DNA from 3 places in the Chromohalobacter sp. HP20-39 genome. Region 3 is predicted to be linked to each of the others. Evidence: predicted binding sites of a transcription regulator. Region 3 holds the regulator's gene; each other region holds the start of a gene.
What was found. The regulator PhoB, encoded in region 3, activates phosphate uptake and scavenging genes when phosphate is short. The targets are predictions, from matches to a motif close to TGTCATANNNNTGTCANA.
Positions count from the first base shown of each region.

Region 1: RVY79_RS11960 (CYTH domain-containing protein) is a predicted target of PhoB. The motif match lies at 2,860-2,877, and genes of this name have one in related genera.
Region 2: ugpB (sn-glycerol-3-phosphate ABC transporter substrate-binding protein UgpB) is a predicted target of PhoB. The motif match lies at 2,425-2,442, and genes of this name have one in related genera.

Region 1 covers NZ_JAWHTP010000005.1:100,173-104,641, reverse strand. Annotated here, with positions in the region: gene argA (amino-acid N-acetyltransferase) at 1-667, opposite strand, end outside; gene RVY79_RS11970 (anion permease) at 788-2,059, opposite strand; gene RVY79_RS11965 (TIGR00153 family protein) at 2,110-2,790, opposite strand; gene RVY79_RS11960 (CYTH domain-containing protein) at 2,909-3,757, shown strand; gene RVY79_RS11955 (ion transporter) at 3,779-4,469, shown strand, end outside.
Region 2 covers NZ_JAWHTP010000001.1:410,910-415,378, reverse strand. Annotated here, with positions in the region: gene RVY79_RS01910 (mannose-1-phosphate guanylyltransferase/mannose-6-phosphate isomerase) at 1-539, opposite strand, end outside; gene RVY79_RS01905 (DUF6165 family protein) at 746-1,150, shown strand; gene RVY79_RS01900 (glycosyltransferase family 9 protein) at 1,159-2,223, opposite strand; gene ugpB (sn-glycerol-3-phosphate ABC transporter substrate-binding protein UgpB) at 2,502-3,818, shown strand; gene ugpA (sn-glycerol-3-phosphate ABC transporter permease UgpA) at 3,886-4,469, shown strand, end outside.
Region 3 covers NZ_JAWHTP010000002.1:411,037-415,505, forward strand. Annotated here, with positions in the region: gene RVY79_RS05440 (TonB-dependent siderophore receptor) at 1-375, shown strand, start outside; gene fhuF (siderophore-iron reductase FhuF) at 469-1,227, shown strand; gene phoR (phosphate regulon sensor histidine kinase PhoR) at 1,257-2,576, opposite strand; gene phoB (phosphate regulon transcriptional regulator PhoB) at 2,582-3,271, opposite strand; gene ubiA (4-hydroxybenzoate octaprenyltransferase) at 3,396-4,289, opposite strand; gene RVY79_RS05465 (chorismate--pyruvate lyase family protein) at 4,345-4,469, opposite strand, start outside.

The DNA.
Region 1 (4,469 bases), on a different contig from region 3:
GCTGACGCTGCAGCATGCCGCTGGCATCGTGCAGTCCTGCCGCCTCGCCCAGCAGAATCAGCTTGTCGGCACCCAGCCCCATGGCGACGTGCTGAGCGACATCGGCCGCGTCGAGATCGAACACTTCGCCGGTGCTCGAATACCCCAACGGCGGCAACAGTACCAGCGTGTCCTTCGCCAGCAGTTCGGCGATGGCCTGGCTGCGCACGCGGCGCACCTCGCCGCTGTGATGGAAATCGATACCATCGCGCACCCCCAACGGCTTGGCGGTCACCAGATTGCCGGACACCACCGTCAGCTCGACGCCGTGCAGCGGGGTGTTGGGCAGTCCCAACGAAAGGCGTGCTTCGATCTTGAGACGCAGCTCGGCGGCGATGCGTTCTACATGGCGCATGATCGCCTCGTCGGCCACCCAGCGCCCATCGATCCGGCGCGGTTCGATACCCGCTTCGCTCAACGCCTCGCCAACCTGTGGACGAATACCGAAGACCATTACCAGGCGCACGCCCAAGGTATTCAACAACGCCAGGTCCTGAAGCAGTGGCTCCCATCGCTCGGATGCCAATGCCTCGCCTTCGATGAGCACCACGAACGTACGCCCACGGTGCGCATTGATATACGGAGACGAATTACGAAACCAATCGGCGAAGGGAAAACGAGTGTTCAAGGCCCGCGCTCCAGCTGCAGGAAGAAAGAGACACTGACTATATCAGAGGCAATGAAAAGGCGGGACCGGTGTACCCCGATCCCGCCTCATGTGCGCATTCGTGCGATGCCTGATGGCGTATCAGCCGAACATGCCCTTGAACATGAAGAAGAACATGATCGACAGCAACGCCCCGGCCGGCAGCGTAATCACCCAGGACAGCACGATGGTACCCAGCACCCGCAGGTTGAGCGCCGTGATGCCGCGTGCCAGACCGACCCCGAGCACCGCACCGACCAGTGTCTGCGTCGTGGAGACCGGCAAGCCGGTCCCCGAGGCCAGCACGACGGTCGTCGCCGCCGCCAGGGTCGCCGCGAAACCACGGCTCGGCGTCAGCTCGGTGATTCCCGTACCCACCGTGGCGATGACCCGGTGGCCATAGGTAACCAAGCCGACGACGATACCGCCGCCGCCCAGCACCAGCACCCACCACGGCAATGCTGCAGCGCCGCTGACATCGCCACTCGACTCGACGACGCTGATGACCGCCGCCAGCGGCCCTACGGCGTTGGCGACATCGTTGGAGCCGTGCGCGAATGCCATGGCGCAGGCGGTAAACATCATCAACACGCCGAACACACGCTCGACGCTGTTGAAATCGAACGGTGAGCCACCACGCTGGCGCTTGGTGCGCTCGACGCGATTTTCCATCAGAATGCCGATGATCATCACCACCAGACCGATGCCGATCGCGGTCAACAGGCTGTCGCCAAAGCTCATGTCCAGCCCGACATGGGAGAGCCCCTTGACCAGGGTGACCATCGCCACGATGAAGCCGACCAGGAAGATATAACCGGGCACGTAGCGCTTGGCGGCCGCGAAAGGGTCATTGTTTTCGAAGATCAGAAACTGCACCGACTTGAACAACGCGAACGCGATGGACCCTGCCAACAGTGGCGACACGACCCAGCTCGCCGCGATCTGGGCGACCTTGGGCCAGCCGACGGAATCGACGCCCAATCCGGCGACCGCGAAACCGACGATGGCGCCGACGATGGAATGCGTCGTGGACACCGGCCAACCGCGTATGGAAGCGATGAGTAGCCATAGCCCGGCAGCCAGCAACGAGGCCAGCATGCCGTAGACCAGCAACTGCGGGTCATCGGACAACAAGCTAGGGTCGATGATGCCCTTGCGAATGGTATCGGTGACCTGGCCCCCAGCCAACCACGCACCGAGGAACTCGAACACCACGGCGATGAGAATCGCCTGACGGATGGTAATGGCTTTGGACCCCACGGAGGTCCCCATGGCATTGGCCACGTCGTTGGCCCCTACCCCCCAGGCCATGAAGAAACCGAAAATGCAGGCGAGAATAATGAAGACATCGCCGTATTGCGCAATGATGGACATAGGCAAGTTCTATCTGGCTGGCGTGAGACGGAACATCACACGGCCCGCATTCAGCGGGCCGTGAGAATTTGGAGACGACTACCGACGCGCTCGGCGCGGTCGGACAATTCACCGATCCACTCGATGATCTTGTACAGGAAGATCACATCGACCGGCGGCAATTCCGCTTCCAATTGGAAGAGCTGGCGTCGAATATGCACCTGCTGATCGTCGGCTTGGTGCTCGAGATCGTGAAGATCACGGATGAAGTTCTGCATGACATCCGAGACATTGCGCCCGAAGCCGGAATCGAGCAGCTCCTGAAGCTCCTCGAGTGCCTTGCGCGCTTGGCCCACGGTCGCGATAGCGGTTTCGAGGTAGGCGCGCATCGAAGGCGCCAAAGAGTCCGGCACCTGCATTTGGCGGCCTAGCATGATGCCGGTGATATCGCGTGCCTTGTTGGCAATCTTGTCCTGTACGCTGATCAATTCCAGCAGGTCGGAACGCGAGACCGGCAGGAACATGCTGTTGGGAAGATTGAGGCGCAACTCGGTCTTGAGAGTATCGGCCTCGTGCTCGAGTTCGGTAATTGCTTCTCGATGCGTGGCGGCGTCGTCCCAGTTGCCCGCCTGCGTGGCATCGAAAAACGGCAGCAGTCGCTCGGCGCATTCACTTGTCTTGACGATATGCGCCAGCAAGGGCTCGAAAGGCGAGCGCCCGAACAACGCCGAAAACGGATTGGAAGTCACCATAATGTCAGATTCGATGCGTTGGAAATGGCGGCGTCAGTATAGTGACTGCACCCCTTCGCGTCATGGAAAATTCATCATCTTGTCATCAACGTACTGTCATCAACACACAAGGTCCGGCATGGCTCAGGAAATCGAACTCAAGCTCGCCCTCGGCGCCAGCGGCCCGCATGCGCTGCGTCAGCATCCGCGACTCGCGGGTCACGACATGCAGCGTGCGTGGCTGGCCAACACGTATTACGACACGCCCGAACACGCCCTGGAGCGCGCGCGCATCGCGCTACGCATTCGCCGCACGCCCGACGGCTACCTGCAGACGCTCAAGACGGCGGGCAGCGGCCAGAGCGGACTACATGCACGCGGCGAATGGGAATGGCCGATCGATGGCGACGAACTGGACATCGACGGCATCCGCCAGCATGCGCCGGACACCATCGACGACGCGGCTCTCGCCCGGCTCGCTCCGCGCTTCACCACCGACTTCACCCGCGAGCGCTGGGACGTCATCGAGGCGGACGCCACCATCGAGGTCGCGCTGGATATCGGCACCATCCACGCCGGCGAGCGGCAGGTCGCGATCCGCGAGTTGGAGCTCGAACTCAAGGCAGGCAGCGCCGATGCCCTGTGGCAACTGGCTGCCTCCCTCGCGGACGGCGTGGCATTGCGTCCCGCCAACGCCAGCAAGGCCCAGCGCGGCGCCGCCCTGCATGACGGCTGGACGCTTCCCGACAACGCCGCAGACGCCCAGAGTCACTGGAATGCGGCACTCGAGGCGCTGGATGCCTGGCAAGACACGGGGCATGCAGGCTACCGTCATCGGGCCGGCCGCCATCTGGAGGCACTTGGCGGCAGCGCCGCTCAACGCCTGGCAAGCGCCTTGCGCGACGCCGACGACGCGCGTCCCGATACCTGGCTCACGCCCGAGATGAGCCGCGACTGGCTCACCGCCTGGCACCATGCCACCCCCTGACGCGACGCAGGAGACACCCCTTTGACGCTGCCTTTCGAACCCGCCGACACGGGCCTGCGCAAGACGCTGTTCCACATCATCTTCGAGTCCGACACACGGGCCGCAAAGATCTTCGACATCGTCCTCATCACGCTGATTCTACTCAGCGTGGCGGTGGTGTTCGTGGACAGCGTGCCGAGCCTTCACGCCCGTTTCGGCGGAACGCTCTATCTGCTCGAATGGGGCTTTACGCTGCTCTTCACATTGGAGCTGGCGGTACGGCTTTACTGCCTGGAACGCCCGCTGCGCTACTTGAAGAGCTTCTATGGCATCGTCGATTTACTCTCCATCCTGCCCACCTGGCTCAGCCTGCTGATCCCTGGCGCCCAGTCGCTGCTCGTAGTGCGCGTGCTACGTGCGCTACGCGTCTTTCGCGTGTTGCGGCTGATGGAGTTCGTCGGCGAAGGCCGCATGCTGACGCAGGCACTGACGCGCAGCTATCGCAAGATCATGCTGTTTCTGTTTACGGTGCTGTTGATCATCACCATCTTCGGCGCTCTGATCTACATGATCGAACCACCGGAGGCCGGCTTCACCAGCATGCCGCGCGCGATGTACTGGGCCATCGTCACGCTGACCACGGTGGGTTATGGCGACATCACCCCCATCACCCCACTCGGGCAATTCATCTCGGCGTGCATGATGATCCTGGGGTACTCGATCATCGCCGTGC
Region 2 (4,469 bases), on a different contig from region 3:
GCCGTGGAGGCATCGGGCTTTTCGACGAATCGCCTGACGCCAAAGCCCGGCCCCAGGGGCGGCCCCTGATGGATATAACCGTACCCGGTTTCAGGAGAGGTCGGCACCACGCCGAACGTGACCAGATAGCCCAGCTCTGCGAGCGACAACGCCTTTTCGATACTGGAATGGAACTGTTCGATATCCTGAATCAGATGGTCGGCAGCCAGCACCAGCAATAAGGGATCATCACCGTCCTGGGTAGCTGCCATTGCAGCTAGCGCAATCGCAGGTGCCGTATTGCGGCCTACCGGCTCAAGCAGGATATGGCTGCTATCCGCGCCGATCTCGCGTAGCTGTTCTGCCACCAGGAAGCGGTGTGCCTCATTACAGATGACGATAGGCGCTTGCTTCTCGAGTCCGTCAAGACGTTCTAGCGTTTGCTGCAGCATGGTAGGTCCGTCGTCAAGCGACAGAAATTGCTTGGGATGCAATTGCCGTGACAACGGCCACAGTCGGGAACCAGTGCCTCCTGCCAGGATTACAGGCAAAAATGACATGTCAGTTTGGTCCTTGTGTCATAGAATATTTCCTTTGTTGATTGCGGGAGGTCGAAAAGGTTCAGGTTGTCAAGGCGGGTCTTTATGAAGTACGTGTATACATGAGGTGTGGCCTGTCTGTTATGCTCAGCCAGCTTCTATGTATTTTTTCATGGTTTATAAATTATTAATTCAATCAATATTCTCACTATCAAGGAGGAGTATCAATGACAGATGCTATCAAGGTGCCGTTGTCGTTTGGCGAAGTCATGGATAAAATTACTATATTGGAAATTAAGTCAGAGCGTATGCACGACGAGGAGAAAATAAGGAATGTGCGCTTTGAACTGGAGGCGCTTAATCGTGTCTGGGAGCATGAGATAAAGGCCTCATCTGATGTCGAAGATTTACGTGCTCAGTTGAAAGTCGTCAACGAAGAGCTTTGGGTCATCGAAGACGATATTCGTGCACAGGAAGCGATGCAGGATTTCGGGGCACGTTTTATCTCCCTGGCTCGATCGGTTTATTTCACTAACGATCGGCGTGCGGCCATCAAGAAGGAGATCAATCGTATCCTGGGGTCGCGTTTCATTGAAGAAAAGTCGTATCAAGATTACACCTCGACTTCCTGACGTTTCTATCAGTGGGCGGCCATGGCGTGTCGTGCGACCCAGCGGTCGAGCATGTCGGTAGCATCGTCGACCGAGATCATGTCCATGGCACCCTCAAATTCTGCTTTCGCTCCCCAGCGGGCTTGTGAAACGGTCTTGCCAGTGAACGTTTGCAATGCGTCTGGATATCGGTCTACACACCATGCAAGGGAGTTGTAGGGGCCGGACCGTTCAGGATTACTGGCAGCATAGAGTCCGAGCACATCGGTGCCCATGGCGTTGGCGATATGGGCGGGCCCGGTATCCGGTGACACTAAAAGATCCGCGCTTTCCAGAAGAGCCGTGAGTTGCTTGAGGGTATCCTGGCCGCAGATGTTCACGGCTTCCTCCTCCATCAGTTCTTCAATCTCGCGACAGATATTCTTTTCAAACTCAGCGGGACTGCCCACGAGAATCACGTTGGCGGCGTGCGTTGCCACGGCGTAGTCGGCCAGTGCGGCATACCGCTGTGATGACCAGTTACGAAGCTTATGGCTTGCACAAGGGCTCACGATCAGATTCATCCGATCTTGCGCAAGATGTTGTCGAGCCAGCGTATAGTCGGCGTCTTGCAGTGGAATGTGCCATTCAGGCGGTGCCGAAGGCAGGCCAAGAGGTTCCAGGAAGCTTGCCAGGCAATCGCGCACATGTTGTTCGGGTTTGGCGGCAATACGCTGATTGATGAAGAGGCCGTGGAGGTCCTTGCTGCGGGCCCTGTCATAACCGATCTTGATGGTTGCCGGAATCAGTGCGGTGGCAAGATTGGCGCGCAAGGATACCTGCATATGCAGAAGTGCATCGAAATGTCTTCCCCGCATGGCACGACGTAAAGCCGTATAGCCTTTGTATCCTGCTTTTTTGTCAAAGGTGATGAACTCTACTCCAGGAAGATCTCCCACTAGCTTGGCTTCCAGCTTGCCGGTCACCCAGGTAATCTCGATACCGGGAACTTTAGCCTGCAAACTTTTAACAACCGGGATGACGTGTGTGACATCACCCAAGGCTGAAAGTCTCATAATGCAAATTGAATTTAGCATATACGCTTCTTCTGTCATGCCATCGAGCCTGATGTCCAGGCTTTTAAGGCGTTATCGTTCCAGGATCGCTGGATCTTTTGATCAGGATACCTGAACAATGACGTGGTAGCAGACATCTGCGAATCGATTTTTCGATACTTACAGTCCAAGTGGTACTTTAAAAATACTTGATGTATGTGGGGCGGCCTTGATTAGACATCGGACTCATAAGGCAGTATCTGTCATCTAATTGAAAGATATCTTGTCTAGCGTGAAGCGAGTAGCTCGACTTCCGTGTACTGGACAAGGAGACTTTCATGCAACGCGCTTTTCAGCTTGCTTCCCTGGGGGCCACGCTGGTGCTAGGGGGCTACGTGGGTAGCGTACAGGCCAATACCGAGATTGATTGGTGGCATGCCATGGGCGGTGCGCTGGGCGACAAGGTCGAGCAAATTGCGGCCGGCTTCAACGCTAGCCAGGATGAATATGTCGTCAATCCAGTCTTCAAGGGTAACTATACCGAAACCATGACCTCGGCGATCGCCGCCTTCCGAGCGGGCAAGGCGCCCGAAATCGTGCAGATCTACGAGGTGGGTACTGCGACCATGATGAGTGCCAAAGGCGCCATCGTGCCGGTTCATGAGTTGATGGCGAATGCCAATGTCGATTTCGACCCGAGCGCCTATTTACCCGCAGTGACGGGATATTATACCGACCCCGAAGGACGCATGCTGTCCATGCCTTTCAACTCCTCCACGCCGGTGACCTATGTCAATCGGGACATTCTGGCCAAGGCCGGCGTCGAAGAGGTGCCCAGGACGTGGCAGGGCCTGGGTGATGCCCTCGAAAAGGTGGTCGATTCCGGCGCCGCAGAATGCGGTCTCACCACTACTTGGCCGTCCTGGGTGATGCTCGAGAATTACTCGGCACGCAACGATATTCCCTTTGCTAGCCAAGCGAACGGGTTTGAAGGACTGGATGCGCGGCTGAAATTCAACCAAACCGCCGTGGTCGATCATATTCAGCGTCTCAAGGAATGGCAGCAAGACGGGCGCTTCGAGTTCGGTGGCCGCAAGGACGAAGCCGCTCCCAAGTTTTATTCTGGCGAGTGCGCCATGATGATGGCTTCCTCCGCCTCCTACGCCGGGGTCAGGGAGAATGCCAGCTTTGATTTCGGTGTCGCACCACTGCCCTATGATGCCGAGGTGATTGATACCCCTAACAACACCATCATCGGTGGGGCCTCTTTGTGGGTGCTTGATGGCGCTAGCGAGGCTCAGGAAAAGGGCATCGCCGAGTTCTTCGAATACCTTTCCTCGCCCGAGGTGCAGGCTGACTGGCACCAGTTCACCGGTTATCTGCCGATCACCGAAGCCGCTGCCGAACTGACTCATGAGCAAGGCTTCTATGCCAAGAATCCAGGTACCGAGGTGGCCATCAATCAGATGACCGGTTCCACCCCTACCGAAAATTCCAAGGGGTTGCGATTGGGTAACATGGTGCAGATCCGCGACGTCATTAATGGGGCGTTGGAAAAGATCTTCGCTGGCGAGGTCGGTGTGCAGGCAGGGCTCGATCAGGCGGTCGAGAAGGGCAATGCCCTGCTGGAAGATTTCCAGAACGCCAACCGCTGACTCGCTTGTGATTGTGGCCCGTCACCGGTAATGCCGGTGGCGGGCCGGCATGCCGTGGAGATGTCGCATGGCCTACTTTCAACGCTCTCACTTCACTCCCTGGTTGCTGCTGGCACCACAGTTGATCATCGTGAGTGTGTTCTTTTTCTGGCCGGCATGGCAGGCGGTCAAGCAGGCGTTCTATATCGAGGATGCGTTCGGTCTGTCGCAGCAATTTGCTGGCCTTTCCAACTTTATTGCTGTGCTCAGTAATCCGAATTACTACAGCGTCATATGGACCACGGTGGTGTTCTCGTTGTCGGTAGCGCTAGGGGCTATGAGCATTGCTCTTTTTTTGGCGGTGCTCGCCGATCGCGTTATCAAGGGTGCAAGTACCTACAAGACATTTCTGATCTGGCCTTATGCAGTGGCTCCGGCGGTGGCAGGGGTGTTATGGCTTTTTTTATTCGATCCTTCACTAGGGTTGATAACTGCCCTTTTGGAACGCCTGGGTATCGAGTGGAATCACAACCTTGAAGGCGGTCAAGCGTTGTTGTTGGTTATCCTGGCATCTGTATGGAAGCAGATGAGTTATAACTTCGTATTTTTCTTGGCCGGGCTGCAAGCGATTCCCAAGAGTTTGTTGGAAGCCGCGGCCATTGATGGTGCCAG
Region 3 (4,469 bases):
ATCCGCTACACCAAGAGCGAAGACCCGGACGAAGAAGGCAGTCACGCCATTTACGCGCCGCGCCATCAAGCTAGCCTGTGGGGCCACTATGCCTTCCAGGGCGAGACGCTCGCAGGTCTGGATGCCGGTCTCGGGGTGCGTTATTACGCCGATATCTACGCAGATCGTGCCAACACCGAGAAAGTTCCTGACTACACGCTGGTCGATGCCATGTTGGGCTATGACATGAGCCAGATGGGTATGCCAGGCATGCAAGTGCGTCTCAACGTGGGTAACTTGCTCGACAAGGAATACGTCGCCTCCTGCAATTCGCTTCAATATTGCTACTTCGGAGCGGAGCGTAATGTTCGCGCGAGTCTGACCTACAATTTCTAGCGCGTTTGAGACGCGAGTGGTTTTCATTTACGCTTCAAAGCGTGGGTCGATGACCCACGCCTTCCACTTGGCCTCGCCACAGGAAAGCTTTCGATGTCAGTGTTGCTTGATCGGTTTTATACCGGTCCCTTGAAAGGGATGGATCGCAAGCTGGTTACCTGGGATCAGGCGCCCACCGCGACCTGGGCGGCGCGAGATGTATTCTCCGAGCCCGGGATGGTGCAGATCCTCAAACGTTATGGTGCCGAGCATCAGCATGGTGATGCTCGGGCCGTGATCTCGCTGTGGTCGAAGTATTTTCTGGCGCTCACGACCTATCTGGGGGCGGCACATAACTTGCTGGCGGAGCGACAATTACCGCTCGAGCTGTCGCGGCTGGGGTTGGTACTCGGTGAGGATATGCTCATCGAGGCACTGGTCGTCGAAGACACCACCACACCACTCGCCACGACCCAAGCCGAGACACGCTTTCTTCCCATGATACGCGACACTTGGGAACCGGCGATTGCCTGCATGGCCGAGCACACCGGCATCGCGCCCCGCGCACTATGGGGCAATCTCGGGCACTACTATGACTACCTCATCTCCCAGCTCTACACATTGCCGGGCGCCCAGGCGCGGGCCGAGACGGGCGGTCGTCTGATGACCCTTCGGGAATTGGCCGATGGCCAGCGCAACCCGCTGTTTCGTCCCATTCGCTATCGTGAAAGCAGCGCAGGCGACATCGAACGCACGCGGCGTGTCTGCTGCATTCGCTACCTTCTCCCTGGACTCGGCTACTGCGGCAACTGCCCGTTGGCATGTCGCGAGAAGTTGGAAGACCAACCGCCACGACGTGTCGCCAACGGCTGATATGTCGAGCGGGCATTTTTCTGAAACGTTTAGTCGCCGCCCACGGCACGCCGTTCTTCAGGGGCGGTGCGCACGCGCGTGGCGGGGAAAACACAGCGGAAAAGCGCGCCCTGGCTGGGGTGGCTGTCGATGTCGAGATGCGCGTCGTGACGCAGCAACACATGCTTGACGATGGCCAGCCCCAGCCCGGTGCCACCATTGGCGGCGCTGCGGCCCTTGTCGACACGATAGAAGCGTTCGGTGAGGCGTGGCAGGTGCACGGGGTCGATACCGTCGCCGTCATCTTCGACCTCGACTGCGGCGCCCTCCTTCCAGGGCTTCCAGCGTAGCGTGACGGTGCTCCCCGGCGGTGTGTAACGCACGGCGTTGAAGACCAGGTTGGAAACGGCGCTGCGCATCTCGCCTTCGTCACCCAGCAGGCAATGGTCGGTGTGGATGTCCAGGGCTATCTCGTGGCTGCCTGCGCAAAGGTTGGCGGCGTCGTCGCGAATGTTTTCCAGCAGCGTGACCATGTCCAGCGGAGCCGGATCGTCGCGGGTCTGATCGGTTTCCAGCTTCGACAACAGCAGCAGATCCTCGACCAGGTTCTGCATGCGCTGGGTCTGTTCCTGCATCTGGCCGAGGCCGCGTTGCCAGCGCGACGGTAGTTGATCGGCCTGATCGAGATAGGTCTCGAGATAACCGGTCAACACGGTGAGCGGGGTGCGCAGCTCATGCGACACATTGGCCACGAAGTCGCGCCGCATCTGCTCGAGACGATGCAGTCGCGAGATGTCGCGCGCCATGACCAGGCGCTCGTTGTCGCCAAACAGCGTGACCTGGTATTGCAGCGTCACGTCATCGCGTATCGGTGAGGCCAGGGTCAGCGGTTCGCGGTAATCGCGGGCATTGAAATAGGCCACGAAGCGCGGGTCGCGCAAGAAATTGGTGATGTGCTGGCCGCGATCATGGGGCGTTTGAAAGCCGAGCATCTGGGCCGCGGCGCTGTTCCACCATTCCAGGTCGCCATGTCGGTCGAGCATGACCACGGCATCGCGCATCGCCTCGCAGGAGTCCTGTACGCGGCGGATGATATCGCGCAGGCGGGCCTGCGATTGACGCTGGGTCTTCTGATACTTGTAGAGGCGGTCGAACAGGTCGCCCCAGACCCCGGCGCCGACCGGTGGGGTGTCATGCGGATGCTGGGTCAGCCAGACATACAGGGCGCGCAAATGGCGCAGATGTAGATAGACATAGAGTCCGAGACCGGCGGCCAGCCCCCAGCCGGGTTCGCCGAAGAGCCACCCGAGGACACCGAAACCGATGACGATATACGCCAGACGCCACAGTTCATTGGTCCAATAGTACACGTGCGCTACTCCTTGGTGGAGAAGCGATAACCGGTGCCGCGTACCGTCTGGATGAGGTGTTGGTGGTCATCGCCGAGCGCCTTGCGCAGGCGGCGAATATGCACGTCGACGGTGCGCTCCTCGACGTAGACATTGCCACCCCAGACTTGGTCGAGCAACTGGCTACGGGTGTAGGCGCGCTCCTGATGCGTCATGAAGAACTGCAGGAGCCGATACTCGGTGGGGCCCACGTCCAGCGCTTCGCCGTTGGCGCTGACCCGGTGACTGACGGGGTCGAGACGCAAGCCGTCGATTTCCACCGTGTCCTCGACCCCGGTGGGCGTGGCGCGTCGCAGCACGGCCTTGAGGCGTGCCACCAGCTCCCGCGGCGAGAACGGCTTGGTGATGTAGTCATCGGCGCCGGCTTCCAGCCCCTGAATCTTGTTGTCTTCCTCGCTCTTGGCGGTGAGCAGGATGATCGGCAACTCGGCGGTGGCGGTATCGCGCTTGAGACGTCGCGCCAGTTCGATACCGCTGGTGCCGGGCATCATCCAGTCCAGCAGCAATAGATCGGGCTGGTCATCGACCACCATGGCGTGTGCCGTTTGGGCATTGTCGGCTTCCAGCACGCGGTAGTCGGCCATTTCCAGCGCCACTGCGATCATTTCGCGGATGGACGCCTCGTCATCGACGATGAGCACGGTCTTGGCGGTCATGGGCGTGGGCCTCTTGCGGATCGCGATGCAGCGAATCACTCATGAATGACATCAGCATGACGATTACAACGCGCTAATGTGACAGCTTCGTGACAATCGTGCTCTTTACCTATAGCTCATAGCGTCACATAGGCCATAACGCCAGGGCGATGCCTGCGAAGGTCACCAGCCCGGCCCAATGATTGTTGAGGAAGGCGCGGAAGCAAGGATCGCGCTCGCGATAACGAATCAGAGAGTGCTGGTAGACGAAGATCGCCACCATGGCGGCCAGACCCAGCCAGAAGAAGCCGCCGAGCGCCAGACGCAGGCCGACCCAGGCGAGTAGCGCGACGGTCAGGGCCTGCAACAACCCGATGATCAGCCGGTCGGCGCGGCCGAACAGCACTGCCGTGGATTTGATGCCCACCTTGAGGTCGTCGTCGCGATCGACGATGGCGTATTCGGTGTCGTAGGCCACCGTCCAGGCCACATTGGCAGCGAGTAGCAACCACGCCTCGAGCGGTACCTGGCGCTGAATGGCCATGAACGCCATGGGAATCCCCCACGAGAAAGCCGCGCCCAGCACCACCTGCGGGAAATGCGTATAGCGCTTCATGAACGGATAGGTGGCCGCCAGCGCCAGTGCCGCGAACGACAGCAGCACTGTGGGCAGGTTGGTCAGGCAGACCAGGCCGAAGGCAATCACCACTAGCACCGCGAAGGTGGCCTTGGCTTCCCTCTCGGAAATGCGCCCGGTGGCCAACGGCCGGTCACGCGTACGCTTGACGTGGCCATCGAAATGCCGGTCGGCGTAGTCGTTGACCACGCACCCGGCGGCGCGCATCACATACACGCCGACGACGAAGATCAGCAGTGTGCCGCGTTCGGGAATGCCCTCGGCCGCCAGCCATAGCGCCCATAGCGTCGGCCACATCAGGAGCCAAGTGCCGATGGGCCGGTCCAGGCGCGTCAGGCGCAGGAAGTCCGGCACGCGGGCCAGGCCGGTAGGGCGCGCGGCGTCGGATGAATCGGCGGACATCGGGCTCTCCTCTAACAACTTGAACAACGTGCCTGTGAAAACGTGAGCGACCAGCTTAGCGCGATGATAACGCGAGGTCAGCGTCCATGGCGTCGAGAAAGAATTCCTGGACGAGAATCGATGTACGCCCCAGGCGCAGGATCGAGCGTCGCCCCCAGGGCGCGGCGCGGTCGTGTGCCG